One region of the Pseudarthrobacter sp. MDT1-22 genome, then DNA from elsewhere that is predicted to be linked to it. Evidence: riboswitches for the same ligand, from Rfam matches in the RefSeq annotation. Region 1 holds a riboswitch; each other region holds the start of a gene.
The links. Region 1 has a riboswitch for thiamine pyrophosphate ahead of ACX80M_RS13075 (ECF transporter S component). Riboswitches for the same ligand answer to the same signal wherever they lie in the genome.
Positions count from the first base shown of each region.

Region 2: it holds a riboswitch for thiamine pyrophosphate, as region 1 does, so the genes downstream of both, thiD (bifunctional hydroxymethylpyrimidine kinase/phosphomethylpyrimidine kinase) here and ACX80M_RS13075 (ECF transporter S component) in region 1, are expected to answer to the same signal.
Region 3: it holds a riboswitch for thiamine pyrophosphate, as region 1 does, so the genes downstream of both, thiO (glycine oxidase ThiO) here and ACX80M_RS13075 (ECF transporter S component) in region 1, are expected to answer to the same signal.

Region 1 is NZ_JBTNDK010000015.1:54,047-64,359, reverse strand. Features, by position in the region: gene ACX80M_RS13100 (glutamate--cysteine ligase 2) at 1-863, opposite strand, end outside; gene ACX80M_RS13095 (UDP-N-acetylglucosamine 1-carboxyvinyltransferase) at 1,015-2,538, opposite strand; gene ACX80M_RS13090 (glycoside hydrolase family 25 domain-containing protein) at 2,824-3,561, shown strand; gene ACX80M_RS13085 (energy-coupling factor transporter transmembrane component T family protein) at 3,610-4,404, opposite strand; gene ACX80M_RS13080 (ABC transporter ATP-binding protein) at 4,401-6,020, opposite strand; gene ACX80M_RS13075 (ECF transporter S component) at 6,020-6,670, opposite strand; TPP riboswitch at 6,736-6,877, opposite strand; gene ACX80M_RS13070 (heme-degrading domain-containing protein) at 6,934-7,476, shown strand; gene ACX80M_RS13065 (DUF4235 domain-containing protein) at 7,518-7,781, shown strand; gene mnhG (monovalent cation/H(+) antiporter subunit G) at 7,896-8,318, opposite strand; gene ACX80M_RS13055 (monovalent cation/H+ antiporter complex subunit F) at 8,308-8,586, opposite strand; gene ACX80M_RS13050 (Na+/H+ antiporter subunit E) at 8,583-9,128, opposite strand; gene ACX80M_RS13045 (Na+/H+ antiporter subunit D) at 9,125-10,313, opposite strand, start outside.
Region 2 is NZ_JBTNDK010000007.1:51,507-61,819, reverse strand. Features, by position in the region: gene obgE (GTPase ObgE) at 1-1,307, opposite strand, end outside; gene rpmA (50S ribosomal protein L27) at 1,426-1,689, opposite strand; gene rplU (50S ribosomal protein L21) at 1,751-2,059, opposite strand; gene thiD (bifunctional hydroxymethylpyrimidine kinase/phosphomethylpyrimidine kinase) at 2,332-3,930, opposite strand; TPP riboswitch at 3,913-4,010, opposite strand; gene ACX80M_RS07665 (Rne/Rng family ribonuclease) at 4,112-7,402, opposite strand; gene ACX80M_RS07660 (vitamin K epoxide reductase family protein) at 7,855-8,529, shown strand; gene ndk (nucleoside-diphosphate kinase) at 8,643-9,062, opposite strand; gene ACX80M_RS07650 (DUF4233 domain-containing protein) at 9,101-9,547, opposite strand; gene ACX80M_RS07645 (bifunctional folylpolyglutamate synthase/dihydrofolate synthase) at 9,550-10,313, opposite strand, start outside.
Region 3 is NZ_JBTNDK010000008.1:53,421-63,733, forward strand. Features, by position in the region: gene ACX80M_RS08565 (PHP domain-containing protein) at 1-563, shown strand, start outside; gene ACX80M_RS08570 (DNA-methyltransferase) at 564-1,436, opposite strand; gene ACX80M_RS08575 (DEAD/DEAH box helicase) at 1,445-3,139, opposite strand; gene ACX80M_RS08580 (RNB domain-containing ribonuclease) at 3,432-4,931, opposite strand; gene thiE (thiamine phosphate synthase) at 4,996-5,772, opposite strand; TPP riboswitch at 5,800-5,920, shown strand; gene thiO (glycine oxidase ThiO) at 5,911-7,257, shown strand; gene thiS (sulfur carrier protein ThiS) at 7,254-7,490, shown strand; gene ACX80M_RS08600 (thiazole synthase) at 7,495-8,310, shown strand; gene ACX80M_RS08605 (4a-hydroxytetrahydrobiopterin dehydratase) at 8,384-8,710, shown strand; gene ACX80M_RS08610 (hypothetical protein) at 8,771-9,073, opposite strand; gene ACX80M_RS08615 (DUF3107 domain-containing protein) at 9,128-9,352, opposite strand; gene ACX80M_RS08620 (TetR/AcrR family transcriptional regulator) at 9,403-10,068, opposite strand; gene moeB (molybdopterin-synthase adenylyltransferase MoeB) at 10,153-10,313, shown strand, end outside.

The DNA.
Region 1 (10,313 bases):
AGCACCGTGGGCACCGGCGCCGGCTCCACGCCGTCGCGCCATTCACGGCTGGCCGATTCGACCAAGGCCCGCACCAGCACCGCGATCAGGGCAGCGTCCTCGGCGCGGAGGCAAACGTCGGCCACCCGGACCTCAACCGTGGGGTGGTTCCGGGACAGTCGGGCGTCAAAGTAGATCATGCCTTCATCCAGCAGCACGCCACTGTCCAGCAGACGCGTGACCACCCTCCGATATGCGGAGTACGTGCTGAAAATGGCCGAAGGGCCGGACATAGGCCAGCGGTTCCAGGCCTGGGTTCGGTAGCTCTCGAACCCTGTGGGCATCCCGTTCCAGAACGGCGAATTTGCGCTCACTGCCGTGAGCACTGCCAGCTTGTCCCGGATCCTGTCCAGCACTGCCACGCCCTCGTCCTTGGATTCGATGAACGTGTGGACGTGGAAGCCGCAGGTCAGCTGCTCCTGCGCGGTCAGGCCGAAGCGTTCCAGCATCCGGGCATAGCGGGCGTCCGGAGTGGTGTGGCTCGCAAGGCCAAACGGAGAAGTGGCCAGCGCAGCGACCCTGGCACCGTTCTTGATGGCCGCCTGGTCCGCCAGCAGCCGGCCGGCCCGGATCTGCTGCAGCAGTTCTGCGTACTCGAGGCAGGGACGGGTCTGGGTCTCGATCTGCTCAAGCTTCAGCTCGGCAGTCAGGCCAGTCCAGTCGTCGTGAGCGGTTTTTTCCTTGGCTGCCAGCGCATAGGGACGTTCCGGGGCGTCGTCGGCTGCCATCCGGCGGCCAGCCAACATCGCATCCGCGAGGGCAAGCGGCTCCCCCGTGTCCGGATCAACGATCAGGAGCTCTTCCTCGACGCCGAATGTACGCATTCTTATATTGTGCTGCAACGCCCGCCAGGTTGACCCGGTTACTGCCGATCATGACGAAGCGCGAACCGGCAGATAAAGCGCTCAAATCCGCCTCTGGGGGTCGTTATCTGCCAGTTCGCGCCAGGCGGAGGGCCGCAAGTGTACGTTCGCGTTAGTCCTGGAAGTACTCCACCTTGGCGCCGATGGTGTTGAGCCGTTCCGCCAGGTCTTCGTAGCCGCGCTCGATCACGTAGATATTCCGCAGCTCCGAAACACCCCGCGCCGCGAGCATGGCCAGCAAAAGGCAGGCGGCGGGGCGGAGCGCCGGCGGGCAGCCCACCTCGGCGGCCCGCCACTTCGTGGGGCCGTTGACGTAGATCCGGTGCGGGTCCAGCAGTTGCACCTGGGCGCCGAGCCGGTTGAGTTCGGTGAGGTAGATGGCCCGGTTCTCGTAGACCCAGTCGTGGATCATGGTCTGGCCGTCGGCGTTGGCGGCGATGACCGCGAAAAACGGCAGGTTGTCGATGTTCAGGCCCGGGAACGGCATCGGGTGGATCTTGTCCTCCGGCGCCCGCAGCTCGGACGGCTTGGTGGTCACGTCCACCAGCCGGGTGCGGCCGTTGCGCGCCACGTACTCGCCGGAAATCTCCAGCTGCTGGCCCATCTGCTCCAGCGTGGCCAGTTCGATCTCCATGAACTCGATGGGCACGCGGCGGATGGTCACCTCTGAGTTGGTGACGATCCCGGCGGTGATAAGGCTCATGGCCTCAATGGGGTCCTCGGACGGGAAATACTCAATGTCGACGTCGATGAGCGGCTGCCCGGTGATCTTCAGTGTGGTGGTGCCCACGCCGTCGATCTTCACGCCCAGCATCTCGAGGTAGAAGCAGAGGTCCTGGACCATGTAGTTGGGGCTGGCGTTGCGGATGACGGTGGTGCCACGGCGGTGCGCCGCTGCCATGATCGCGTTCTCGGTGACAGTGTCCCCGCGCTCGGTCAACACAAAGGACCGGTCGTGAGTGTCCGGCGGCGGAGCCTGCACGGCGTAGAAACCGGCAGTGGCTTCCACGGAGAGCCCGAACTGGCGCAACGCCTGCATGTGGGGCTCCACGGTGCGGGTACCTAGATCGCAACCGCCGGCATAAGGCAAGCGGTATTCCGCGGATTCGTCCAGGAGCGGGCCCAGGAGCATGATCACGCTGCGCGTGCGGCGCGCCGCGTCCACATCCATGGCTTCAAGGTCCAGGACGGCGGGGCGGCGGAGCTGGAGGTCGGTGTCGTTGAGCCACGTGCATTCGACGCCGATGCTGGTCAGGACCTCCACGATCCGGTTGACCTCTTCGATCCGGGCGAGCCGGCGCAGGACCGTGGTGCCGCGGTTGATCAGGCTGGCGCACAGCAGCGCCACACCGGCGTTCTTACTGCTGTTGACATCCACCGCACCGGACAAGGTGCGGCCGCCTTCGATCCGCAGGTGCGTCATCTGCGGTTTGCCTACTTTGACGATGCTGCGGTCGAAGATCGTTTCGAGCCGCTGGATCATCTTGAGGCTGAGGTTCTGCTTGCCCTGTTCCATCCGGGCGACGGCGCTTTGGCTGGTTCCCAGCGCGGCGGCGAGCTGGCCTTGGGTCCAGCCCTTCTCGGTCCGGGCATCCTTGAGCGTGGCGGCGATGTGCTCGGCAGTTTCCTGAGTCATAACAAAAAAATATCACAAATGAGCTATTTTATGGGATGCGAATCGGAGTGGCGCCTGAAATCCCAGCAAATACCCGATTCATGAGATAGCAGCTCCTTGATGATCGTCCTTGACCAGCCACTCGCTCGGCGGGAGACTGAAACATCGGGTTCACCCGATAACGGAAGAATGCCCTGCAGGAGGCCTGCCATGTATGGGAATGCGGCTACAGCATCCCGTGCTTTAGCGTGTGCCATCTTGTGCCTGCTCATGGCCCTTTGCGGGCTTATCGTGGCGCCGGCGTCCGTGGCCGCCCCTTCACCGGGCGAGGGCGCCGAGCAAGCACTGGGTAACGATGTCTCGTGGCCTCAGTGCAACAAGGCGCTTCCCGCCGCTTCAGCTTTCGGGATCGTGGGCGTCAACAATGGCCTGGCCAGCACCACTAACCCCTGCCTCGCCGAACTGCTCCGCTGGGCCAAAGCCATCACGGTGAACCCGACCGACCAGCCGTCCGTGGCCCTTTACGTCAACACCGCCAACCCGGGGCACGCTGGCTCCTGGTGGCCCACCAGTAACAACTACCCCGCAGCCCAAGCTGTATCCAACCCCTACGGCACCTGCAAGGACAAGGACGTTGCCCCGGCGTGCGCATACATGTACGGCTACGCCAAGGCCTACGACGACGCCTACATCCGCGGCATCAGCAGCCCCTCGGACTACCTGTGGTGGCTCGATGTTGAAACAGGCAACAGCTGGTCCCTCGACAAGAGTGCCAACCGTGCCGTCCTGGAAGGTATGACCGACTTATTTCACAGCATCGGCGCCGACGTCGGCATCTACTCCTCAGCCTATCAATGGGGACAGATCGTGGGCACCGTCAGCAACTCCAGCAACCTTTATGCCCTGCCCAGCTGGCTGGCAGGCGCCCGCACGGCCTTCGGAGCCACGGCCAACTGCTCGAATGCGCCGCTAACCCCCGGCGGCACAGTCACCCTGACCCAGTTCGTCTCCAGGGGCTTCGACTACGACCACTCGTGCATTTAGCAAGCACAGCGCGGCGTAGCCAGAATCCAGAAGCATGGCCCGCCCGGACTAACGCCAGACGAAGTTCCAGGTCCCCATTACAGCCGCGGAAACCACAGCAGCCGCTGCGATCAGCACGCCGCCCGCCAGCACCCAGGCATCCAGCCGCGAATACGTGGATTCCCGCGCCCACGTCCTATGCCCCGCGCCAAAACCGCGCGCTTCCATGGTGATGGCCAGCCGGGACGCCCGGCGGATGGCCTGGACCAGGAGCCCGAAGCTCTGCCCGAGGGTGGCCCGCAGCCGTTGCAGCGGGCTGCCCTGCGAGCCGACTCCGCGGGCCCGCCGCGCCATGCCGATGGTCTGCCACTCCTCGGCCATAAGTCCCACGAGCCGCATCGCTGCCAGCGTGCCAAGGACAAAACGGTGCGGCAGCCGGGCCTTCTGGGCCAGCGCATCGGCGAGGTCGGTGGGATCTGTGCAGGTCATGAGCAGGATCGCCGGCAGGGCAATCGCGAGCCCGCGCAGCATAAAACCGATTCCCAGCTGCAGGGAACCCTCGCTGATGGACCAGATCCCGACGTCGAGCAGCACAGCGCCGCTGTCCGCCGCGACGATCGCCGTGCTCCAGCCGCCCAGGGCTGCCGCGAGGATGAGCGGCCAGCCGCGCTGCCACAAGAGGCGCAGCGTGAGGCCAGCCAACGGAAAGAGCGCCAGTTCCGCCGCAAGCGCCACCGAGGCAGACACCCAGTCGATGGAGAGCGCCAGCACCAGGGTGATGAGGAAGACGACGGCGAACTTGGCCAGCGGGTTGGCGCGCGTCAGCAGCCCGTGGTTGTTGCGGAGGGTCAGGGCATCCCTCATGCCGCACCTGCTTCCTGGCGGGCGCCGCCGCGCGAGGCCGGGCCCAGCCGCAGTTCGGCCCCGCCCAGGACGGCGCTGAATTCCTGGTCGTGGGTCACGGAAACCACTGAGGTCCCGGCGTCGAGCAGTTCCGAGAGGAACGATGCGAGCTCGGCCCAGGTGTTGGCATCCTGGCCGAACGTCGGCTCGTCGAGCACCAGCACACGAGGGTGGGCCGCGAGGACGGTGGCCACCGACAGGCGCCGCTTTTCGCCACCGGACAGCGTGTACGGATTGGCGTCCACCAGGTGCGTCAGGCGCAGCCGTTCCAGCAGCTCATCAACCCGTTCCTCGCCATGTCCCAGATGCCGCGGACCGAACATCAGCTCGTCCAGCACACGGCCGGTGACAAACTGGTGCTCAGGCTCCTGGAAGACGGTTCCGATGCGGGAAATCAGCTGGTTGGCTTTCCATTTGAAGGGATCGATCCCGGCCCCCTCGGAAAGCTCGACGGCGGCCGACACCTTTCCCGCCACCGGCGCAAGAAGTCCGGCGAGAGTCAGCGCAAACGTTGACTTTCCGGCGCCGTTGGGCCCCGTGACGGTGAGTGCCTGGCCGGAACGGACCAGGGCCGTGATGCCCTGCTGCACCGGTACGGGCGGGATCGTCCGGAAGCCGCGGCGCCGCGGACGCTCGCGGGAGACGGCAAGGTCCTCGGCCGCCAGCAGCAGGTCACCTGAGCCTGCGGACACGCGGCGGCGGGTTGCCGGAACATAGCCCGGCACCCAGACACCCGCGCCGATCAGCATGTCCCGCGCCTCCGCAAGCACCTGGTCCGGCGGCCCGTCCAGCAGGACTGCGGACGTAGCGGGGGAAGCAGCGGAACCCGCTGCCGAGCCCGGCTGCAGCACCACAATCCGGTCCACCAGGTCCTTCCAGACGGACACACGGTGTTCCACCACAACGAGCGTGGCGCCGGTTTTGTCCAGGCAGCGGCCCACGGCGTCCCGGACTTCCAGCACACCGGCGGGATCCAGGTTCGCGGTGGGCTCATCCAGCAGGATCAGCCCGGGCCTCATCGCGAGGATCCCGGCCAGCGCCAGGCGTTGCTTCTGCCCGCCGGACAGGGCCGACGTCGCGTGGTCCAGCGGGAGCCCGCCGGCGTTCAAACCGGCGCCGGCGCCGGCGTTCAAACCGCCGCCCCCGGCACTTCGCAGCCCGACGTCGTCGAGCGCTTCATGGACGCGGCGCCAGATCTCGTCCCGCGGAACGGCGAGGTTCTCGGCGCCGAAGGCGACGTCGTCGCCCAGGCGCGAAAGAACCACCTGCGTTTCCGGATCCTGCTGCATCAGTCCCGAGCGGCCGCGCTGCCCGCGCGGCACCACACCGTCGATCAGCAGCGAACCGGTTTCGTCGGCGTCGTCCCCTTCATCCCCCAGCACTCCTGCGAGCGCATGCAGCAGCGTTGACTTGCCCGCGCCCGATGGGCCCAGCAGCAGCACCCGCTCGCCGGGAGCGATGTCGAGGTCGAGCCCCCGGACGGCGGGGGCGGAACGTCCGGCATGCCGCCAGCCCCAGCCACGGGCGGACACCGCGGCGGGGCGTACTCCGGAAGCGCCGGCGTCGGAAGCGGTCATCAGTTGAAGACGGGCTCCGAAGCTGCCTTCCGGGATGCGAACGAGCTCAGCACGCCGGTCCTGGCCAGGCCGCGGGTGGCGATCCAGGACAGCGCGCCCGCAATCACCGCGCCGGAGATGGTGCAGAACGCGATGTACGCGAGCTTGTCGGCGGGCTCGTAGGCGATGTTCCAGCCCCACGGCAGGAACGAGTCATTGAGGCCGCAGAACAGGCCCGCGCCGGCACCGGCCAGCAGCGCGGCGATGAGGTTGTACTTCTGGTGCAGGAAGGACTTGAACCGGAAGTTGCCGTACACCAGCAGGAAGAACACCAGTTCGGCGCCCAGGCCCTGGAGGAGTCCGGAGATCAGCACGGTGGCGCCGTACTGCGAGCCCATGATGAGTTCGCCGGTGGCGGCCACCGCTTCGCAGAAGAGCGCCGCGCCGGGTTTGCGGATGATGAGCATGCCCAGCACTGCCGGGATCATCCAGCCACCGGCGATCAGGCCGGTCAGCGGGGGGTAAACGGCGTTCATGGGGGCGGAGACGATGCCGGCGCCCTGGGACCAGGCCCAGAAGATCACGCCGCCGGTGATGGCGATGAGCGCCGCCACCACGATGTCCACAACACGCCAGGTATTGCCGGTCTTTTTGATTGCTGCAGTTGTCATTTTGGTCCTCCTGAGGAACAGGAGGGGAAAGTGCCCCGGCGTGCGGCGCTGCCGCCGTTTCCGGACACTTCGAGAACTCGACTCCCTTGCGCCGGTACTAACCGGATCAGGTTCGAGGGTCTGCGGCTGTCCGCACTCTCAGCGCCCACCTGCGGTTCCCTGGCAATGCCAGTGATGTCCGACGGCGGCGCTCCCCTGTCGTAATAAATCTGCCCTGATGGGCGTGCTCCAGTTTACACCGCGGGCGGGGTAGATTGTGGGCCATGACTGCCAACAACCCGACTGTGACTGCGTTCAATCCCGATTCGACAGTGCCCCAGCCGGCGGGGCTGCTTGAGGCCCTGATTGCCCGGGTCGAAGCCGAGATCAACGAGCTGCAGTTTCCGCATTTCAGCAAGGACGACTCCCTCAACCTCGGGCTGCTCCTGGTGGAGCTGGGCAAGAGCCGGAAGCTGCCCATCGCGATCGACATCACCAAGGGTGACCAGGTCCTGTTCCACGTGGCCTTGGACGGCGCCACCCCGGACAACGAGCACTGGGTCCGGGCCAAGCAGCGCACCGCCGCCAGGTATGAGATCCCGTCGCTGCTGGTGGGCCTCCGCGGCAGGCTGCACGGCGGCCGGATCGAGGACCACGGCTGGTTCGACGAGTCCACCTATGCCCCGCACGGCGGCTGCTTCCCGGTCTACGTCACCGGTGTGGGTGCAGTGGCCACGGTAACGGTCTCGGGCCTGCCCCAGCAACAGGACCATGATCTCGTGGTGGAGGCCCTGCGGGAGATTCTGGAGTCCATGCATGCGGGTTAGGCTAAAGACAATCCCGGATCCGCTCAAAAGGAGTTCAACGAATGAACCTGTTCATCAAGCTGCTCGGCACTGCAATCAGCCTCGGCGCCGGATTCGTCGGCACCAAGATGGTCAATACCGTATGGGAAAAGTCCACCGGCCGGAAGCCCCCGACCGGCAGGGATGAAGACACCCCCACGAGCCTTCGCTCGGCGCTGACGTTCGCGCTCATCTCGGCCTCGGTCAGCACTATCATCCAGGTGCTCGCCAACCGCGGCACGCAGCGGGCCATCACCCGCTTCGCCAAGTCCCAGGACATCGTCTGACCGCATCACCATCCCCTGAGTTTCACCGTCCAGCTAATCGGTTCAAACCGGCCGAGATGCCCGCAGTATCTGGAAGGTGAACTCACAAGGGACGCTGGGGGCTGCGCGTGACGCTCAGTCCCGCCGGCCGCCGTCAGACGCTTCATCCCTGGACGACTCATCCCGGGCCGACTGGGCCGCCTTCTGAACCACGGCCTCGAGTTCATCGGAGCTGAGCAGCTCGCGGTGCAGGTGTTTGGTGCGGTACCCGGCGCGGCCCACCATATGGGCGGAAATCGGCACCGTCAGCAGCTGGAAAATCCAGGCCACCAGCACCACCGGCCACACCCACCAGCTGCGCAGCTGCAGGCCGATCGCCGCCAGGAGCAGGAACAGACCCAGCACCTGGGGCTTGGTGGCCGCGTGCATGCGGCTCAGCAGATCCGGGAAGCGGAGCAGGCCCACAGCGGCGGCGAGCGACATAAGGGCACCCACCACCAGGAACACCGCCGAGACGGTGTCGATGACATTGTCAACCACGCTGGCCTCAGGATTCATTGGCTTGCTCCCGCCGGTCGGCCACGAAGCGCGCAACGGTCACCGAACCGATGAAGCCAACCACGGACAGCGCCACCAGCAGCATCAGGTTGTTCAGGTGCCGGTTAACGGCCATGTCGATGCACAGGGCAGCGCCGAGGATTGCGAGCAGGACGTCGGAGGCCAGCACCCGGTCCAGCAGCGACGGGCCGCGGGAGATCCTGATGATGGCTCCTGCCGCCGCCAGCGAAAGAATGACTGCCGTGACAGCCAGGACGGTCTGCATCATGCTGCGGCCTCCTGCCGGATTGCTTCGAGTTCTTCGCGGGTGCCCATGATCCTGATCAGGCCCGCTTCGATGGAGCGGACTTCCTTGCGCAGGCTTTCCACTTCTTCCGGGCTGCTGACGTTGAGCGCGTGGAGGTAGAGGGTGGACGTTGACCGGTCCACTTCCACCACCAGGGAGCCCGGGATCAGCGAGATCACGTGCCCGGTGGCGGTGACCATCAGGTCCTGGTGGCTCCGCAACGGAACAGCGACGACGGCGTTGATGACCCGCGGGCCGCGGACCGCCGCCAGGTACATGACCTCGACGCTGGCTGCCGCCACCCTGCCCAGGAAACGCAGGGCAAATGGCACTGCATAAAGAATGTTGAACCGGCCGCTGAGTTCCACCGGCGGCAGATAGAATATCCGGGCCACGAGCACCGCCAGCAACGCGCCGAAGAGCAGGTTGCCGGGGCTGAAGTCCTGCCACAGGGCGCCCCAGACAAGCACCAGCCATACCAGCAGGGGCAGTTCCTGGCGGAGGGAAATCCGGCGGCGGCTCATTTGCCCCCACCGTTTTTCAGGGCCAGCGGGGGAACGTCCGTGTCCTCGCCCAGCACGGCCTGGATGTAGGCGGACCGGTCCAGCATTTCGTGGGCGGCCTGGTCCGAGACTGTGAACAGCGGGCCCGCGAAAACAGTGAGCGAGACGCCCAGGACCACCAGGCCCAGGGTTGAGCCCACCATGGTGCGGGGCAGCAGCGTGATGTTCTTGCGGCCGGCCCGGCTGCCGGTGTCCGAATCCTCCGGCTCGGCCAGCAGGACGGGGTCCGGGTGCTCGGCGTCCGAGGGCTTGCGCCAGAAGGCGCGGTTCCAGACGCGCGCGACGGCCAGCAGGGTCAGGAGGCTGGTGACCACACCGCCGATCACCAGGGCGTAGGCCAGGGGTGTGCCCAGTTCGATGCCCGCCTGGATGAGCCCCACTTTCCCCAGGAAACCGGAGAACGGCGGGATCCCGGCAAGGTTCATGGCGGGGATAAAGAACAGCAGGGCCAGGATGGGTGACAGCTTGGCGAGGCCCGCCAGCCGGTCCACGGATGAACTGCCGCCACGGCGTTCAATCAGCCCGGTGACCAGGAACAAGCTTGTTTGGATGGTGATGTGGTGGGCCACGTAGAACACGGCGGCACCCAGTCCGGCCACCGAAGACATGGCCAGGCCGAACACCATGTATCCGATGTGGCTGACCAAGGTGAAGGACAGCAGACGCTTGATGTCGCTCTGGGCCAGGGCGCCCAGGATTCCCACCACCATGGTCAGCAGCGCCGCCACCATCAGCGGCGTGTCCAGGCTGTCACCGGGAAACAGCAGGGTTTCGGTACGCACCATCGCATAGACGCCCACCTTGGTCAGCAGGCCCGCGAACACGGCCGTGACCGGCGCAGGGGCGGTGGGATAGGAGTCCGGCAGCCAGAAGGACAACGGAAAAACGGCCGCCTTGATGCCGAAGGCCACCAGGAGCATGACATGGAGCAGGGTGCGGGTTCCTTCGTCCAGGTCCGCGAGCTTGACGGCGAGATCGGCCATGTTCACGGTGCCGGTGGCCCCGTAAACCATGGCGATGGAGATCAGGAACAGCACCGAGGACACCACGGACACCACCACGTAGGTGACGCCGGCGCGGATGCGGGGGCCGGTCCCACCCAGGGTCATCAGGACATAGCTTGCCGTCAGCAGGATTTCGAAGCCG
Region 2 (10,313 bases), on a different contig from region 1:
CCGATCACCACGGTGTCACCGGGCACGGCGCCCTGCTTGAACAGTTCGTTTTCGACGCCGAGCTTCGCCAGGCGGTCGGCGAGATAGCCGATGGCTTCCTCGTTGGTGAAGTCGGTCTGCTTAACCCAGCGGACGGGCTTGTCGCCCAGGACGCGGAAGAGCGGCTCGAGGTTCTTTTCCTCGCGGCGGATCTTGAAGCCGGATTCGTTGACGGCGCGGGGCCGCAGAACGGGAGGCTGGACCTTGGGCGGGGCGGCTGCGAGGGCGGCACGGGCAGCCTGGACGATTTCCGCCATGGCGAAGCCGAGCTGGCGGAGACCCTCGTGGCTGGTAGCCGAGATTTCGAAGACCCGGTAGCCGCGTGACTCCAGTTCCGGGCGGACAAATTCAGCCATGTCCTTGCCGTCCGGGAGGTCCACCTTGTTCAGGGCCACCAGGCGCGGACGGTGGTTTAGCGGAACCACTTCGCCGTCGGCACCGGCATAACTCATATCCACGGAGTATTTTTCCAGCTCGGCCTCGATGATGGCCAGGTCCGCCAAAGGGTCACGGTCCGATTCAAGCGTGCCGCAGTCCAGCACGTGCACCAGGGCGGCGCAGCGCTCCACGTGGCGCAGGAAGTGGTGGCCAAGACCCTTGCCTTCGCTGGCGCCCTCGATGAGGCCCGGGACGTCCGCAATGGTGAAGCGGACATCGCCGGACTGGACAACACCCAGGTTCGGGATCAGCGTGGTAAAGGGGTAATCGGCGATCTTGGGCCGCGCGGCGGACATGGCCGCGATCAGGCTGGATTTGCCGGCAGAGGGGAAACCCACCAGCGCGATGTCGGCGATGGACTTCAGTTCCAGCACAATGTCACGGGCGTCACCCTCGATGCCCAGCAGGGCGAAGCCCGGGGCACGGCGCTTCTGCGAGGACAGCGAAGCATTGCCCAGGCCGCCCAGGCCGCCGGCGGCCGCCACATACTCGGCGCCTTCGCCGACCAGGTCCGCCAGGACGGTGCCGTCCTTGGACTTGACCACGGTGCCGTCCGGTACGGGCAGGATGAGGGTCTCGCCGCTCTTGCCACCCCGCCAGTCACCCATGCCGGGGCCACCGTTGGTGGCATGGCGGTGCGGGGCGTGGTGGTAGTCAAGCAGCGTGGTGGTCTGGTGATCAACGCGCAGGATGACATCGCCGCCGTCGCCGCCGTTGCCGCCGTCGGGACCGCCCAGGGGCTTGAACTTCTCCCGGTGGACAGAGACACACCCGTGGCCGCCGGTACCGCCGGATACGTGCAGTACTACCCGGTCTACAAAGCTCGCCACGTGGATCTCCTCAGTGCTGTTTTCCTGTACGCCCAAAGGCGACAAGACGATTGTAATGCGGTTAAAAGAACAGTGGAGCGGACCAAAATGGCCCGCTCCACCGCTTCAGAACTATTTGTTACTCTGCAGCTGCAGCAGCAACGATGTTAACAACGCGGCGACCGCGGCGGGTGCCGAACTGGACAGCTCCCGGGGCCAGTGCGAACAGTGTGTCGTCGCCGCCACGTCCAACGCCGGCGCCCGGGTGGAAGTGGGTGCCACGCTGGCGAACGATGATCTCGCCTGCGGAAACTACCTGGCCGCCGAAGCGCTTGACGCCGAGGTACTGGGCGTTGGAGTCACGACCGTTGCGAGTGGAACTCGCGCCTTTTTTATGTGCCATTTGAAATGCCTGCCTTTAAATTCTGGGGAATCTGCTGAAGAACCTGAACAGTAACGAAGAGTTACTTGATACCCGTGATCTTGACCTTGGTCAATTCCTGACGGTGACCCTGGCGCTTCTTGTAACCGGTCTTGTTCTTGAACTTCTGGATGACGATCTTCGGACCACGGAGGTCTTCGAGGATCTCAGCCGTAACCGTTACCTTGGCCAGGTCCGCAGCAGCAGAGGTGACTTTGTCACCGTCTACCAGGAGCAGTGCGGGCAACTCAAAGGTGCTGCCGGCTCCACCGGGGACGCGGTTCAGGGTAACGAAGTCTCCAACGGAAACCTTCTCTTGGCGGCCGCCTGCGCGGACAATCGCGTACACCACTTGGGAACTCACTTCTCTCGACGTTTATTACTAAATTTGCGTGCTGAACCCTGTTCCATAATTGGCTGGGTTCTCGCTGTGCCTCAACGCCGTGGGGTCGTAACCCAAGTGTTGGCGTAAGCACCGAAGATCTAGAATACGCTAATTTTGCCTTCGGCCGCAAATGAGGCTGGTTACGGCAGGTTGTCTGTGATAGGACCCACAAGCAGGTACTGCACTGACAATCCAAAACCGTGCCCGACTATCGTACAGGCCGCACGGGCCCCAGCCAGTCAGGAATGAATTCGCGGCGCGTCGAAGAATTCCACCTCGAACCGGCACGACTGCCTGAAAGCCACCAGCATCGCCGCCTGTTCATCCGCGGAAGCACTCCGACCGGCGTCGTCACCAAAGTCGATGGCGTAGCGCGTGGCCTGGGCGAAATCCTCGTCAGCATAGGCCCGCAGCCAGTCGGCATAAGGATGTGCTGCCGGGGCACCCGCAGCCAGGAACTCCGCGTGGAGAGTCTGTCCCACTTCGGCATACAGCCAGAAGCACGGCAGTACCGCCGCCACGAGGACCGCGTAGCTGCCTGAGGCCGAGGCCGCCAGCAGGTGGTCCACGTAGGACTTGGTGACAGGTCCCAGGACGGAGTCCACTGTCCTGGTGCTTAGCCACGTGCGGTGCAGTTCGGACTCGACCTCAAGGCATTGCTGGGCCGACTTTGCCCAGAACAGCTGGGCGGCTTCCGTGGGCGCCAGCGCACTGGCCCGGGCAAGGACCCGCGAATAGCCGTTGAGGTAGATGGCGTCCTGGGCGAGGTAATAGGCGAACTGTTCCTCAGCCAAAGTGCCGGCCGCCAGGTCGCGGATGAAATCCAGCCCGTAGATGGCTGCAAGATCCGGCTCCGACGCCCGCCGCAGCGTCTCTGCGAATTCGCCGGCTGCCGGAACCTGTTGCATGTGGTGGAAGTGGTTGATGGGGCCGTTGCCCGCGCCCACCTCAAGTTGGTCAGCGGCCTGCAGCGCGCCCACCAGCCAGGGCTTCACTTGCCGTAGTGCGGCTTCCCAGTCCCCCAACCGGGCCTGGGCCGTGGCCATGGCCGATGACAGTGAGCAGCCGGTGCCGTGGCTGTTGCGCGTGGGGATCCTGTCCCCGCTCACTTCCACCACTTCCTGGGCGAGCAGCCCGGCAGCGTTGACCAGGGCATCCGGGCACGCACCGCCGTCGAGATGGCCGCCCTTGACCAGGACAGTGGCACCGGTCGCGGCGGACAACCGCTGTCCCTGCCCGAGCGCGTCGTGCCATTCCCTCGCCTGCGGCTCCCCCACCAGGATGGCCAGTTCGGCCAGGTTGGGGGTGATCAGGTCCGCGAGCGGGAGCAGCTCCCGCAGGGCCGCCTCGGCAGACCCCTGCAGTAGCCGGTCGCCGCTTGTGGCCACCATCACCGGATCAAGAACGACGACGGCGGGACGCACCTTTTCCAGCCAGTCGCGGACCACGCCTATCACCGCAGCGTCGCCCAGCATGCCGATCTTGACCGCGTCGATGGTGATGTCATCGCTGATGGCATCGAGCTGCTGGCCCAGGAAGGACGCAGGCGGAACGTGAACCGCCTGGACCCCCCGGGTGTTTTGGACTGTCAGTGCGGTGATGGCCGCCATGCCGTAGCCGCCAAGAGCCGCGATGCTTTTGAGGTCGGCCTGGACGCCGGCGCCACCTGAAGGGTCCGATCCGGCAATGGACAGCACCCGCGGAACGTCACGCAGCACCTGGACGTTGGCAGTCCGGCCTGGCGCGGGCAGGACCTCAGCCCCGGTTGCTGAGGATCCCTGTAGAGCCGCCGCGGGCGTTGCAGGAGGAAGGACAGAAGTTGAAGCCAAAGGAGACATCCCTTCGCCGGTGCTAACCGGACAGGTTCAACGGGTGTGGATCTCAGCCGGCTCTCTGCGCGGCACCCCGTGTCAGTCACCAGCCTAGCGTTCCTCGCGACTTAACGCCGGACGCCCGGACGCAGCCTGTGATTCACAGGCACATCCAGGCGCCGTTGTATTGGCTTGCCCTACTGCTTGGTCAGAGCTCCGAGGCCGGAACTCCTACGCCCAGGATGATGGGCGCGTTGGCGGCAACCGGCTTGTCGGCCACAGGAGCCTTGACGGGCTCCGGCGCCTTGGCGGCGTGGGTGTGTCCGGCGGCAGCCGCCGGAGCGGCTTCGTGATGCTCTACGGACGTGGCGTTGGCTGCGCCCTGGGCACGGCTGGCACTCCGGTTCCGCCGGGGACGGCGGGCGCGGGGCTCCTCGGTGTGATCGGAGTAATCCTTCTCCGCCGCGGCTGGCTGCTGCTGGCGGGCAGGTTCGGCCGCCCGGCTTTCAGTTGCCTGGACTGCCGGCGGAGTGCTTTCCGCTACCGGAGCCGGCTCACCAAGGTGGGCGAAGGCCTCCGCGAGGCGGTCAAGTGTCAGGGCAGGTGCGTGCGGCTGGTCATCGTGGTGCGCAACGAACGGAAGCACCACCTGCTCGCCGCCGAATGTCAGCACTGCGGCCGGGCGGCCGTTGGAGTCCGTTTCGGACTGCCCAACCGGAGCCGGCACCGGAGCCGCAGGCTGCCGGCCCGCGGCAGCTGATGCGTGAGCCACCTCGTCGTCATGCAGATGCGCGGCGTGGGCTGCGGCCGCAATGTTCGCAAGCGCTGCCCGCGTGGCCTCCGCCTTCGCATGGCGCTCGGCATCGCTGGCTTCCGGGTGGACCGTGTGGATCTGCACCGGAGCTGCCGGTGCTGTTTCCAGCGGCTGGCCGCCCCGTCCGCGGCGGCGCTTCCGGTCAGTGCGGCCACCCGGCTGGCTGTCCGGGCGCTGACTGTCAGTCCGCACGCTGTCGGTGCGCTGGGCTTCCGGGCGGCTGTCAACCCGCTGCACGTGGTGCTCCGCGGCTACCGTGTTGGCGCGGCGGTGTTCCACGGGGTCGTCGTGGGTGACAATTCCGCGGCCTGCACAGGTTTCACACTGCTCGCCGAAGACTTCCAGGAGCCCGGTGCCCATGCGCTTGCGCGTCATCTGCACGAGGCCCAGGGAGGTCACTTCGGCCACCTGGTGCTTGGTCCGGTCGCGGCCCAGGCATTCCACCATGCGGCGCAGGACAAGGTCGCGGTTGGATTCGAGGACCATATCGATGAAGTCGATGACGATGATGCCGCCGATGTCGCGGAGTCGGAGCTGCCGGACCACTTCTTCAGCTGCCTCAAGGTTGTTCTTGGTGACGGTTTCCTCGAGGTTGCCGCCGCTGCCGGTGAACTTGCCGGTGTTGACGTCCACCACGGTCATGGCTTCGGTGCGGTCAATGACCAGCGAGCCGCCCGAAGGCAGGAAGACCTTGCGTTCCAGGGCCTTGTGGATCTGCTCATCGATCCGCCACGCAGCGAAGATGTCATGGTCCTTGGTCCACTTTTCCAGGCGGCCCACGAGGTCCGGGGCCACGTAGGTGACGTAGGCCTCGATAGTGTCCCAGGCCTCTTCACCGGAGACGATCAGCTTGGAGAAGTCCTCGTTGAAGACATCACGGACCACCTTGATGGTGAGGTCAGGTTCGCCGTAGAGCAGCTCCGGCGCGAGGATCTTGGTGGACGTGGACTGGCTTTCGATGCCCTCCCACTGCGCGCGCAGCCGGTTGATGTCGTGCGTGAGCTCCTCTTCCGAGGCGCCTTCGGCAGCGGTGCGGACGATGACGCCGGCGTGCTCCGGGAGGCGGTCCTTGAGGATGCGCTTGAGGCGGTTTCGCTCGACGTCGGGCAGTTTGCGGGAGATTCCGGTCATGGAGCCGCCGGGCACATAGACCAGGTAGCGGCCGGGCAGCGAGATCTGGCTGGTCAGGCGTGCACCCTTGTGGCCCACGGGATCCTTGGTGACCTGGACCAGGACGGTGTCGCCGGACTTGAGCGCGTTTTCGATCCGGCGCTGCTTGCCTTCGAGGTTAACGGCTTCCCAGTTCACTTCACCGGCGTACAGAACGGCGTTGCGGCCGCGTCCGATGTCAACGAACGCCGCTTCCATGGAGGGCAGGACGTTCTGCACTTTGCCGAGGTAAACGTTGCCGATCAGGGAGTCCTGCTGGGTCTTGGAGACAAAATGCTCGGCCAGGACGCCGTCTTCGAGGACGCCGATCTGGATTCTGTCGTCGCGCTGGCGGACGATCATCTGCCGGTCAACTGATTCGCGGCGGGCCAGGAACTCGGCCTCGGTGATGACGGTGCGGCGGCGGCCGGTGTCGCGGGATTCGCGGCGGCGCTGCTTCTTGGCTTCGAGGCGGGTGGAACCCTTGACAGACGTGACGCGGTTGTTGACCGGCGCTTCGGTCGCGGCGCGCGGCGCGCGGACGCGGGTCACCGTGTTGGGCGGGTCGTCGCCTTCTCCTCCGGTGAGTTCCAGATCCTGGTCGCCACGGCGGCGGCGACGACGACGGCGGGACGTCACGCCCTCATCGGCCTGCCCGGCGGATTCCTCATCGGTTTCTTCGGCTGCGCCTTCGTCGCCTTCGTTATCCCCGTCAGCATCGCTTTCGCCTGTGCGGCTGCGTCCACGGCGACCACGGCTGCGGCGCCTGCGGCGGCCGTTGGCGTCGTCTGCTTCGCCGTCGTCGGGGTCGTCCTCTTCCGGCTCTTCAACCACGGCAGCAACCGGCGCGGGGCGGACCACGGTGCTGAGGTCGGGGGCCTGGAAAAGCACCGATGTGGTGGACGCCGGCTCAAGGAACAGTGAACTGAACGGGCTGGCAGTCTCAGCAGCAGCCGGCTCTTCAGCCAGCGCGGCGGCAGCGTTGACCGGGGCAGCGTTGACGGGGGCAACGGCGGCGGCTGCTGCGGGCGCGGCGGCCTCCGCAGCGGCGACTTCCTCTGCTTCCGGGGCCGGCGTCGCTGCAGTTTCAGGGGCTGCCTGCTCCGGAGCTGCCTGTTCCACGGCCGCGGGAGCGACGTCGGGGGCAGAGGTTTTGCGCGTGGCCACGCGGCGGCGGCGGACAGGCTTGGTCTCCGCCGCAGCCTCGGGGGCTGCGGCTCCGTCCTCCGGTTCGACGGCGGCGGGCTCTACGACGGTCTCGGTAACAACGGCGGCAGGTGCCTCCAGAACCTCAGCAGCGAAGGCCGGCAACGGTTCGGCGGTCTCCACCTTCTTACGTGCGCGGGTGCGGCGGACCGGCGCCTTAGGCTCCGGTGCGGCGTCCGTCGCAGGCTCAGCCTCGGCGGCCTCATTCACCGGTGCGACCTCTGCGGCCTTCGGCACTGCCTTCCGGCGTGTCCGGGTGGGCTTCTTGGGCGCTTCCGTGGCCTCGGCGACGGCTTCATCATTAACGGCTGGTGTTAGTTCGTTTTCCATATGTGGCAACACTCCTGCCCCTGACGTACCGCCACATCCGGCACCCATTGGGGCACATATTGTCAAAACCCGCAGGCGTTGACAGAAGTCAAGTGGATACTCCCAGGTTCGCACCGGCAGAGGGGTGCGGCAGCCCGTGGGAGCCGTCGGCTGTGTCCTGAAACCCGTTGTTCTACACGCCACAACCAGGTGCCGACCAATGGAATTGCGGGAAGCCGGATCAGAGAATCCGAAGCCTGCCCTGCTCATCATTGGCGGTCTTGAAACAAGCCACCGGACCGGAGTCCGAATGTGGGTCGGCCTCCAGCCATGTTCATTCTCTCACACCCGGGCTGAAAGGCGGCGGAACCACGGGCAACGGATCGGTACCTGAGGGCGCTGACTGAATGCTGCTTCCAGCCACCGGCGTTACAATCGGGGCAAGGAGCACCCGAAGCAAAGGACGCCACACCATGCCCAGCATTTCCTCCCACGGCACCGACACGCCGGCTGCCTCCCCTGCGGCGGAGCCGTTAGCCGCCACGCCCGGGAGCGTGCCGCCGATGGCACGCAACCGGCCCTTCGGCTGGCTATTGGTCATCACTGGCGCCATCGGCTGGCTGGCCTCGGGAACGCTGGTCCTGGAAAAGCTCGCTGTCCTCGAGGATCCGAATCATGTAACGGCCTGCGACGTTAATCCGTGGATCTCCTGCGGCCAGGTCATGCAGACGTGGCAGAGCTCGGCGTTCGGGTTCCCCAACATGTTTATTGGCATCGTGGCGTTCGCCGTCATCATCACAGTGGGCATGGCCCTGCTCTCCGGCGCCACGTTCGCACGCTGGTACTGGGCGGGACTCCAGGCCGGCGTGACGCTCGGCTTCGCGTTTGTGGTGTGGCTCTGGTCCCAGGCACTCTACGACATCCATGTTCTCTGCCCGTTCTGCATGATTGTCTGGGCCGCGATGATCCCGCTCTTCGTCTGGGTGACCATCCGCAACGTCGTCCACGGCGTCATCCCCGTCCCGGCAGGTACTGCACGTGTGCTGGGCGAATCGGGCTGGATCATCACGGCGCTGCTGTACGTGGCGGTCATCGCCACCATCTTCTTCGCTTTCATCCAGGTGTTTGCCGGAACCTCGGGCTTCTGACGCGGGCCCCGCACAAAACGCACAAAAGGCGCGAACCAACAAGCGCGAACGAACACTTGAGGCCCCGGTTTCCCGGGGCCTCAAGTGTCCGTTCGCGCAGTTGGGGGTGGACGTTAGTCCTGGAACCAGATCTTGATTTCGCGCTCGGCCGAGTCCACGGAGTCGGAGCCGTGGACCAGGTTCTGCTGGACCTTCAGGCCCCAGTCGCGGCCGAAGTCGCCACGGATGGTGCCGGGAGCCGCAGTGGTGGGATCCGTAGTGCCGGCCAGGGACCGGAAGCCTTCAATGACGCGGTGGCCTTCGAAGATCGCGGCCACCACCGGTCCGCTGAGCATGAATTCAACGAGGGGCTCGTAGAACGGCTTGCCCACATGTTCTTCGTAGTGCTGCTCCAGCAGTTCCCGGCTGGCGTCAACCTTCTTCAGTTCGGCGAGGGTGTAGCCTTTGGCCTCAATGCGGCCCAGGATGGCGCCGCTGAGGTTGCGGGCAACGCCGTCGGGCTTGATCAGTACCAGGGTGCGCTCAATGGTCATAGCTGCTCCAATGCGTAATGTGTGGTTTCGGGACAATTCTACGAGGCTTCCGGGGTGTCCCCGTGCGACGCATTCCACTCGGCCTGGTCGCGTTCGCGCTTTGCGGCTTCTGAATCGATCCTGATGCCGGTGCGGATTCCATACCACCAGGCCAGGCCGAACAGCGCGCCAACCAGGAACATCATGGGCTCAACGATGCCCGTCAGGATCAGCACAATCTGCAGGATCCAGCCCAGTCCCACGCCCCAGGGCTTGGACAGCACCGCGCAGGCCAGGATCATCACTACGCTCAGTGCGATGCCGATGCCCAGGATCAGCGCCGGCGGAAACTCGCCGCGCCTGAGTCCAAAGACGGCCAGCGTTGCGAAAAAGACCACAAACGCTTCAAGCAGCAGGACGGTGGAGGCAAACATCACCTTGGTGGACCGGCGCTTCTTGGGCATTCCCGGGCGCCACTCGCGCTGCGCTTTGGTCAGCTTCGCCACCGCTAGGCCTCCGTCTTTCCGAGCAGGATCCGGGCTTCCGCCACCAGGGTGATGGAACCCGTCACCAGCACGCCGCCGGAGAGGTCGTCGCTGGCTTCGGCGCGTTCCACGGCCCATTCGAGGGCGTCGTCGAGCTTCTCAGCAATGTGGATGTTGTCTTCGCCGAAGCCCATTTCCACCGCCAGTTCAGCCAGTTCGGCCGCGGGCACTGCCCGTGGCGAATTGGACTGGGTAAAGCAGTATTCCTGGGCGATCTCGCCCAGGGATTCCTTGAGCTGGCGCAGGATCTCTTCGGCGTCCTTCTCCTTCAGGACTCCCACTACCGGCACCAGCCGGGTGAAGCTGAAGGCCTCCTGGATGGCCTCGGCCGAGACCCTGATGCCGTCCGGGTTGTGGGCCGCGTCAACAATGATGGTGGGCGCCGTGCGGACAACCTCAAGGCGGCCCGGGGACGTGACGGATGCGAAGGCCTCCTGGAGCACCTCGGCGTCAAGTTCCTTCTCGCCGCCGAAGAAGGCCTCGAGGGCTGCCACCGCCACTGCTGCGTTCTGGGCCTGGTGCGCACCGTGCAGCGGCAGCAGCAGTTCCGGGTACCGGCCGGCGATGCCCTGAATGCTCACCACCTGGCCGCCCACGGCAACCGTCCGGGATTCGACGCCGAACTCTACGCCTTCAAACCGGAACGGGACTCCCACGTCCTTGGCTTTCTCGAGTAGCACCTGCGCAGCATCAACGGGCTGCGAGGCACTGATGAGGTAACCACCGG
Region 3 (10,313 bases), on a different contig from region 1:
AGGACGCGCGCCTCACGCGGGCCGAACGCATGGTGACCCTGCTCGCCGAAGACTACCCGCTGACGTGGGACGACGTCATCCACCATGTGGCTCCCGGGGCTACCCTGGGCCGGCCGCACATCGCTGATGCCCTGGTGGCGGCCGGTGTGGTGGCAGACCGCTCGGAGGCGTTCACGTCCATCCTGACGTCCCATTCGCGCTACTTTGTCCAGCACTACGCACCCGACCCCGCCACCGCCGTCGAACTGGTCTGTGCCGCTGGTGGTGTTCCCGTGTTCGCGCATCCCGTGGCGTCCGGCCGGGGCCGGATCGTGGGGGAGCGCACCTACCGCGACATGATCGACGCCGGCCTGGCGGGCCTGGAGATCGACCACCGCGACAACCCCGAGGAGGGGCGGGAATTCCTCAGGGGCCTGGCATCCAAGCACGGACTGCTGATCACGGGCTCTTCGGATTACCACGGAACGGGCAAGCCGAACCTGCTCGGAGAAAACATGACCACTGCGGACGTGCTGGCACGGATCGAGGAACTCGGCACGGGAACCGCTGTGGTGCGTGCGTGATCAGTTGGGCGGGAACGACGTAAAGGTTGCCTTGGCGCCCAGCCGCTTGGCCATCACATCGATGGCCGGCTGGTTCTGGTCCACACACACGAACTTCCGGTCCAGTTTGGCCGCCACGGCGCCAAGGGTTCCGGAACCGGCGAAGAAGTCCAGGCACCAGTCACCGGGCCGGCTTGACGCCGACACCACACGGCGGATGAGGCCCTCGGGCTTCTGCGTGGGGTAGCCGGTTTTTTCCTTGCCTGTGGGGGAGACGATGGTGTGCCACCAGACGTCGGTGGGCAGCTTCCCGAGCTCCCGCTTCGCCGGTGTCACCAGGCCCGGCGCCATGTACGGCTCGCGGTCCACCTCGGCGTTGTCGAAGTGGTATTTCGCCGGGTTCTTGACGTACACGAGGATATTGTCGTGCTTGGTGGGCCAGCGGTACTTGGCGCGGGCACCGTAGTCGTAGGCCCAGATGATCTCATTGAGGAAGCATTCCCGGCCGAAGATCGCGTCAAGCATCACCTTGGCGTAATGGACCTCCCGGTAATCCAGGTGGAGGTACAGCGTGCCGTCGTCAGCCAGCAGCCGCCAGGCCTCCACGAGCCGGGGTTCCAGGAATGACCAGTAGTCACTGAAGGCGTCATCGTACCGGTGCAGGGCGCCCTTGATGGTGTCGTAGGAACGCCCCTTGAAGCCCACGCGGTCGCCGTCACCGTCGGTGTTCAGCACCATCCGGGTTTCCTGGCGCTTCTGGACCCTGCCGGTGTTGAACGGCGGGTCAACGTATATCAAGGTGAAGGCGCCGTCCGGCAGCGAGGGGAGGAACTCCGCGTTGTCCGCGTGAACCACCAGGTTGCTGCCGTCCGGCGCCCAGACGGTGTCAGTCATCGAGGCTGTTATGCCTCGGTGCTGCGCTGCTGCGGGCCGTTGTCGGCACCGGCCACCACTTCGCCGTTGCGGCGGCGGGTGCGGGTCCGGCTGCGGCGGGCACGGGGGTCCACTTCGCCTTCGGCCGGAGCCGCAGCAACCGGTTCGGGGGCAGGGCTGGTGCCGGCGGTCGCCGCATCAGAGGTACGACGACGGCGGTCACCGGAGCGTCCGCCGGGCTCGCTGGTGCGGCGGCTGCTGCTGTCGCGAGCACCGGAGCGGCCGGCGTCGCGGCTGTTGTCGCGCCCGCCATCACGGGCGCCGCTGGGACGGGTGTTCTTTTTGCCGGTCTCGCCCAGGTCCTCGAGGACCTCGGCGTCGACGCCGGCCAGCACGCGCTTGTTGCGGGGCAGGCGGCCCTTGGTGCCTTCCGGGATGTCCAGCTCTTCGTACAGGTGCGGCGACGAGGAGTATGTTTCCACGGGCTCCGGAACGCTGAGTCCCAGGGCCTTGTTGATCAGGCCCCAGCGCGGCATGTCGTCCCAGTCAACGAAGGTCACTGCTGTGCCCTTGTTGCCGGCGCGGCCGGTGCGGCCCACCCGGTGCAGGTAGATCTTTTCGTCTTCAACGCACTGGTAGTTGATGACGTGCGTGACGTCGTCGACGTCGATGCCGCGGGCGGCGACGTCAGTGGCCACCAGGACGTCCACCTTGTTGTTGCGGAAGGCACGGAGCGCCTGCTCGCGGGCGCCCTGGCCCAGGTCGCCGTGGATGGCGGCGGCGGCGAAGCCGCGGTCCACGAGCTCCTCGGCAACCTTCGCGGCGGTGCGCTTGGTTTTGGTGAAAATGATGGTCCGGCCGCGGCCGCGTGCCTGCAGGATGCGGGCAACGACCTCGATCTTGTCCATGCTGTGCGCACGGTAGATGAGCTGACGGATGTCGCGCTTGGTGAGGCCCTCGTCGTCCGGATCAGCGGCCCGGATGTGGGTGGGCTGCGTCATGTAGCGGCGGGCCATGGCGATGACCGGGCCGGGCATGGTGGCAGAGAACAGCAGGGTCTGGCGGACTGCAGGGGTACCGGCGATGAGGGTTTCCACGTCCGGCAGGAAGCCGAGGTCCAGCATTTCGTCGGCCTCGTCAAGGATGACCATCTTGACGTTCTTCAGGACCAGGTGCTTCTGCTTGTAGAGGTCGATGAGGCGGCCGGGAGTACCGACAACTACCTCGACGCCGTTCTGCAGGGCCTCCACCTGGGGCTCGTAGGCACGGCCGCCGTAGATGGTGGTGATACGGGCGTTCCGCTTGCGGGAAGCGTTCTGGAGATCATTGGCCACCTGGACGGCCAGCTCGCGCGTGGGCACGATAACCAGGGCCTGCGGTGCACCCGGAACGGCGAGCTTGTCGTAGCCGGCGTCGTCCGGACCCACCACGCGCTGCAGCGCGGGAATGCCGAAGCCGAGGGTCTTGCCGGTGCCGGTCTTGGCCTGCCCGATGATGTCGTGGCCCGAAAGCGCCACCGGCAGGGTCATGGCCTGGATGGGGAAGGGGTGGGTGATCCCGGCGTCGGCGAGGGACTCCACGATGTCGGCGCGGACGTTGTAGTCAGCGAAGGATTTCTCCTCGATCTCGTGCGGCTTCTCGTCCGAGATGATGGTTTCTTCAGGTTCGATCGTCTCGATGCCGGAGTCGTCAGTCAGGATCTGGTGGGTATGCAATTCACTCACAGGGGAGTTTCCTTATTCATTCGGGCATTGGCGCTGCCTGCTCAACGGGCCGGCCAAAGTGGCCGTTCCGGAGCACGCTCGAAGCGCGCAAGCAAATCCAGTGGAAGCCGATCGCGGGCTATCAAAATGCTGGCACTGGTGACCAACGGGTGCATCTCAAGATCGCGTAGGGGCGGGCTTGTTGAATTCAAATCAAGGAAATCAACGACCGGGCATCCATATCTACTTCTTCAGTCTAGCCGCACGGACCCTGAATCCCGGCTTTGGGCCGATCAGGCAGCGCGGAAATCGTTCAGGCCAGCAGCTCGAAGTGGACCTCGCGGGCGGCGATATCGGACGAGATCAGGCGGACCCGCACTTTGGTGCCGGATTCCAGGTCGCCGCCGCACCGGGCCGTCACGGCGGGTTCGGCGATCTGGATGATCCCCGAGGGGCCGTTTCCATTTTTTGCGGCTCCGTTCTTGGTGCCGTTGCCGTTTTTCCCGTTGCCGTTGTCCTTCTGCGGCTTGGAGCCGGAAATCACGATCGCCTCGAACTCCTGGCCCACATGGTTGACCAGGAGTGCGGCCTCCACGGTGTCCAGCGCCATGCGTTCCATCCGCGATGCCAGCTGGTCGGATCCGGCCATGATCTCCGGCAGGGACGGCAGGGCTTCCCGAGCCCAGGCCGGTACAGGCTTGCCATTGCTCAGGGCTTCGCAGATCACCAGGACAAAGCGGTCGATCAGACGCCGGAGCGGTGCCGTGGTGTGGGCATAGGCAGCGCCGATGGCGGACTGGATGGCGTCTTTCGGGACTGTGCCGTCGAACGCCGTGTAGCTGGCACCGCGGAACAGCATGCCGGCGGAGTGCAGGATGGCCAGTTGCCGGGGTTCGGTCGGGTCAAGGCTGCGGAGGTATTCGCCGTAGCTGATCTTGCCGTCCCACGGCTTGCCCAATGCCTCAGTCTGGAGACGGAAGTGACGCAGGGAGCGCTCGTCCGGGGCGGGCATGGTGCGCAGGATGCCCACTTCTCCCGCCAGCATCAGGTCTGCCGCCGCCATCCCCGTCATCAGGGAGATCTGGGCGTTCCAGTCCTCCACCGGAAGCTGCGGCGCCGCGGCAATCCGGTAGCCGCCGTCGGGCAGCTGCACGATTTCCTGCTCGGGCATGTTCAGGCTGGCGCCGCCACGCTGCCGCTCCAGTTCAACGCGCTTGAGGCCCACTTCCTTCAGGAGCTGCAGGACAGGGCCGGCCGTCCCGGCGTCGAATTCGGCCTGGACTCCCTTGTAGCTCAGCTTGGCCCGGCTCCGGATGGTGGCCCTCTGGACGCTCACAGTGGAGACCTGCGCGGCGTCGTTCAGCCCGAACTCCCAGACGTAGGCGGAACACAGCTGGCCGGCCAGAAGGCTGCCTGCCCCTTCGCTGATGACTTCCGGGTGCAGCGGGATACGGCCGTCAGGGGCGTAGAACGTCTGGCCGCGGCGCCGGGTCTCTGCGTCCAGTCCGCCTCCGGGGCGGACAAAGGACGGCACGTCAGCGATGGCGTAAAGCACCCGGTAGCCAGTGCCCGCACGCTCGATGAACAGCGCCTGGTCCAGGTCAGTGGACGACGCCGGATCGATAGTGAGGAACGCCACTTCCGTCAGGTCAGCACCCGGCAACTCGTGCGCGGCCACTGCCGCTTCCGCGTCCCGGACCGCCTCCGCCGGGTAGGGCCCCGGCAGTTCCAGCTCGGTCCGCAGGGCGCTCAGCGCCGCCGCGAGGTCGTTCGTCTGCTCGTGGACATTGGGGGCCAACCTATGATGTGACACGAAAATCAGGTTAGCTCGATTTCCACGGATCGTGCACGCCCGCCGCACGCCACGCGGTGGATTGTCAGGATGCGCCGGCGTCCAGGGCCGCCAGAAGTGCCACGGCCGCCGCTGCGGGGTCCGAGGCTTCGGTGATGGCACGCACCACAACAATCCTGCCGGCGCCGGCCTCCACCACCTGCTCCACGTTGCCGAGATCGATGCCTCCGATGGCAAACCAGGGCAGCGTGGCCTGGGTGCCACCGGCAGCGCGGACGGCTTCGGCCGCGTACCGCACCAGGTCAAGGCCGACGGCGGCCCGGCCCGGTTTCGTCGGCGTGGCCCAGACCGGTCCTACGCAGAAGTAGTCCAGGCCGCCTTGGTCAGTCAGCCCACCGGACAGCCGGATGGCCCCTTCGATCTGCTCGGCGGTGTGCGTGGAAAGGCCGATCGCGGCTGGTGCCCCGAGCAGCGTGCGGGCGGAAGCGACCGGCAGATCCTTCTGCCCGATGTGGAAGACGGGGGCGCCGGACAGCAGCGCGATATCGGCACGGTCATTGACTGCCCACAGCTTTCCGTGGCGTTCGGCCGCGGCCTGAAGCACGGCCAGCAGCTCCAGCTCCTCGGCTGCCTCGATGGCCTTGTCCCGGAGCTGGATGATGTCCACGCCGCCGGCAAACGCCGCGTCCACAAACTCGCCAAAGTCCCCGCGGTCCCGGCGCGCGTCGGTGCACAGGTACAGCTTGACGCTGTGCGGGAGGCCGGTGTTTGTGCCGCCGGCGGGGTCTGTTCCGGTCAAGGATTCGGGAGCGGCGGAGGGGGCGGAGGGCGTGCCTGCAGCGGCGAAGGATTGCGCGTTCATGGAATCCAGCCTAAGTCCCCTAAACTGGGCGGGTACTGCGGGAGCCCGTTGCAGCCGTCACAAAGCGGCCGGGCTGAGAGGGCGTCAGAGCCGACCGCTTGACCTGATCCGGCTAGTACCGGCGTAGGGAAGGAACATATGCCCCCCGCAATAAGCAGCCCACCTGAGCCTGCACCAGCCAGCCCGGCCACCGCCCTGCACGCGGACGTGGCCGTCATCGGCGGCGGAGTCATCGGCCACGCCATAGCCTGGGAAGTCCGGCGGTCCGGCCGTTCCGTCGTGCTGATCGATGACGCGCCCGGCAACGGCGCCAGCTGGGCAGCCGCCGGCATGCTGGCCCCTGTGAGCGAACTGCATTACCAGGAGGAAGACCTCCTTGAGCTGATGCTTGCATCTTCCGGCCTGTGGCCTGCCTTTGCGGCGGACCTCGCCCTGGCCGGGGCTGGCGATACCGGATATCTGACGACGCCGACCCTCGCCATCGGCGCGGACGCTGCGGACCGCCGGGCGCTGATGGACCTCCGGGCCGTGCAGCAGGCCAGCGGCCTGGTGGTGGAACCCCTGACTGTCCGTGAGGCCAGGACCAGGGAATCCCTGCTCAGCCCGGCCATATCCTGCGCCCTGGACATCCCCGCCGACCACCAGGTGGATCCACGGAAGCTGGTGGCGTGCCTCCAGGAAGTCCTGGCCATCCACGAACCGGGAGCAGGAACAGCCGTGGCAGGTGCCCGCGGGGGATTCGCCGTTGACCAACGGGCTGCTTCCCTTCTTTGGGAGGACGGCCGTGTCAGCGGGGCGAGGCTCGCCCACGGCGGAAGCGTCCAGGCCGGGGAGACCATCGTGGCCAACGGATTGCAGGCGGGGTCGCTGGATGGCCTCCCGGTTGGACTGCACCTGCCCCTGCGGCCCGTCTACGGTGACATCCTGCGGCTGGCTGTTCCGCGGCACCTGCGCCAGCTCCTCACCTCCACTGTCCGCGGAATGGTCCATGGTGTGCCGGTCTACATCGTTCCCCGGCAGGACGGCACGGTGGTGATCGGGGCTACGCAGCGAGAGGATGCCCTCGCAGGGACGGGCGACGCCGCTGTCTCGGCCGGCGGCGTCTATCAGTTGCTGCGTGACGCCCAAGTCCTGGTGCCGGCCGTCTCGGAGCTTGAACTCCTGGAATGCACGGCCCGGGCAAGGCCGGCGACCCCGGACAACGCACCTCTCCTCGGCCGCGTACCGGTTTCCGCACCAGGGAGGGGGAACGCGGGGAACGTTGCCGGGCTGATCGTTGCCACCGGGTTCTTCCGCCACGGAGTGCTGCTTGCGCCGGCGGCGGCGGCCATCTGCCGGGACCTGCTGGACGGCCGGACGGATCCTCGATGGGGGGCCCTCAGCCCGGCCCGCTTTTCAGGAAAGCACCACGTAGCCGGCACACAGTCCCCACCCAAGGACATCAGCAGCATGAAGGACCTCGACCCACAGAAGGAATCAGCATGAACATCACCCTCAACGGCTCGCGCCATTCCGTGGCGGACGACGCCTCCATCACCACCCTCATCAGCCAGATCACAGGCCGTCCGCTTGCAGCCAACGGCCAGGCAACAGACGGGCAGAAACTCGGCGTCGCCGTCGCCCATAACTCCGAAGTAGTACCCCGCAGCCAGTGGTTCGTCACGGCGCTCGCCGAAGGTGACGACGTCGAACTGGTCACAGCAGTCCAGGGAGGCTGACACCATGACAGTAACCAGCAATATCAGCACACAGAACTCGCCCGAGGCCGCCGACAGGCTGGTCATCGACGGCGTCGAGCTCGGCTCCCGCCTCATCATGGGCACCGGGGGAGCCCCGAGCTTGGACGGGCTGGGCGCTGCCCTGTTGGCGTCCGGAACCGAACTGACCACGGTGGCCATGCGGCGCTATTCGCCGGCCGAATCTGGGTCCCTTTTCCAGCTCCTGGTGGACCGCGGGATCCGGATCCTGCCCAACACCGCAGGCTGCTTCACCGCCCGGGACGCGGTCATGACGGCGGAACTCGCCCGCGAAGCGCTGGAAACCGACTGGCTCAAGCTGGAAGTCATCGCCGACGAACAGACGCTGCTGCCGGACGCCGTGGAGCTCGTGGACGCCACGGAACAGCTGGTAAACCGGGGCTTCAAAGTGTTCGCCTACACCAACGATGACCCGGTCCTGGCCCTGCGGCTGGAAAACCTGGGTGCCACCGCGGTCATGCCGCTCGGAGCGCCTATCGGCACCGGCCTGGGAATCCTGAATCCACACAACATCGAACTGATCGTCTCGCGCGCCTCGGTGCCCGTGGTGCTGGACGCCGGCATCGGCACGGCATCCGACGCCGCACTGGCCATGGAGCTTGGCTGTGATGCCGTGCTGCTGGCCACCGCGGTCACGCGTGCGCAGAACCCGGCACTTATGGGGGAGGCCTTCAAACACGCCGTCATCGCCGGTAGGCTGGCGAAAGCGGCCGGCAGGATTCCGCGCCGCGAGCACGCCCTGGCGTCATCGGCCTTGGAAGGCCGGGCAGAGTTTCTCTAGGCCGGCTTCCCCAGGCCAGGCGCCGTCGATCAAACGCCGGGGCGGGCTCACCAGACGAGCCAAGGAGGCCCCTGTGGCCGGCAGGAAAGACACACTCACGCGCGAGCGGATCAACGCCGTCCTCGCCGCGCTGCCCGGCTGGCAGTACCGGCTGGGCGGGCTGGTCGCTGTCTATAAGACGCCGACGGCGGCAGCCGCACTGGAGCTGATTGCCGCCGTCGGACGCCTGGCGGAAGAGCAGAACCACCATCCGGACCTTGAATGGCGCTACAACAAGGTGCATCTCCGCTACACCTCCCACGACGCCGGCGGCGAGGTCACGGAGCGGGATGCCGCTGCTGCGGCGGCTGTGAGTGCTGCTGCAGCCCGGCTCGGCGCCACTGCCCAACCGGTGGGTTAAACGACGGTGACCACCACCCTGCTGGGTGGTGGTCACCGGTACTTAAGAAACGAGCCCGAACTACAGTTTGAGCGCCTGCGTCAGCCGCTGCGCATCGTGGCTTTGGCGCGTCCGTCCCAGGTAGATGACCGTCCCGATGGCAGCGACGGTGCCGAGCGCCATGGGCAGGACCCAGGGAATCCACGTCAGGCCCGGCTGGTAGCCAAGACCTGCCGCCATGAAGATGGTCCAGCTGACCGCGCCCACCACAACGGCGACCCCTGCGGGCAACCCCGTCCCGTACCGGGTATGGCGCTTGTCATTGGCCCAGACAACAAAGCCTGCGGCCACAGTGACCAGGACAACGATGGTCAGCGAAAGCATTGAATCTCCTCGGAAAGCAGTGGCCAGCCGCCAAAGCGGCTGGCCACGGACGTGCTAGAACTGGCCGAAACCGACCTTGCGGGCCTCTTCGGCGCCGATTTCCACGTAGCCCAGGGCGTTGCCGGGAACGATGATGATGCGTCCCTTGTCGTCCTTGAGGCGGAGGTCGGTGCCCTTGGTGATGGCTTCTTCAACGACCGTGGCTACAGCGTCAGCATCCTGAGCCGATTCCAGGACGATTTCGCGGCCGATGTTCTGAATGCCGATCTTAATTTCCAACAGGGGGCCTCCCAGCCAATCAAAGTTTCTTGGGTTCTCTCATTTGTAGTCTAGGACTCTTTGGGGAAGCGTGAGATTCCGCGCCAAGCTAAACGGTAAATGAGGTCGCTGGCCACATCGAGGTCCAGGTTCCCGTCCGTTTCAAGCCAATACCGCGCGCTGACCTGGGCCATACCGGCCAGGCCGCGGCCCAGGAGCTGCGCCTCCAGCTGGGGCAGCTTGGTGTCCTCGGCAATCACGCGGGCAACGGCGTCCGCGAACGTCTTGTTGAATGTCTCGAGGCGTGAACTGACATCGGGATCGTTGATGAGGTCCGATTCGAAGACCAGGCGGTGGGCTTGGTCGTCGCTGGCGATAAAGCGGTAGTAAGCGCGCATAACCGCCTGGACACGTTCGTCATTGTCGGTTGTGGAGCTCAGCGCGCCGAGCATCAGGTCCGTCAGCGACGCGAGATGGCTGTCCAGCAGGGCAAGATACAACTCGCGTTTGGACGGGAAGTGCTGGTACAGCACCGGTTTGCTGACATGGGCCGTTTCGGCGATTTCATCCATGGCGGCGCCGTGGTATCCATTGGCGACAAAAACCTCCTGGGCCGCCGCGAGGAGCTGCGCCCGGCGCTCGTCCCGGGGAAGCCGGGCGGAGCGCTGCCCTGTAGTGCGTTGAGGTGTTGGCGGTTCCCCGCCGGACGCCCGGTCAGCCCGTGCTTCATGGACCACAGTTGCCCTACTTTCCCTTGCCGTTACCTACACAATACTGCGCGGTAATATGACCGTGCGGCATCTCGGGGCATACATTGAAGTATGGCTTCGACTTTGACCGCAAATGATTCCTCTGTCTCGCTTAACCCGCTCGTGGAGCCCGCCGGTGAACTGACGCCGGCCGAGGTGGAACGCTACTCTCGGCACCTCATCATTCCCGAAATCGGAGCGGTGGGGCAGCGCCGGCTGAAGAACGCCAAGGT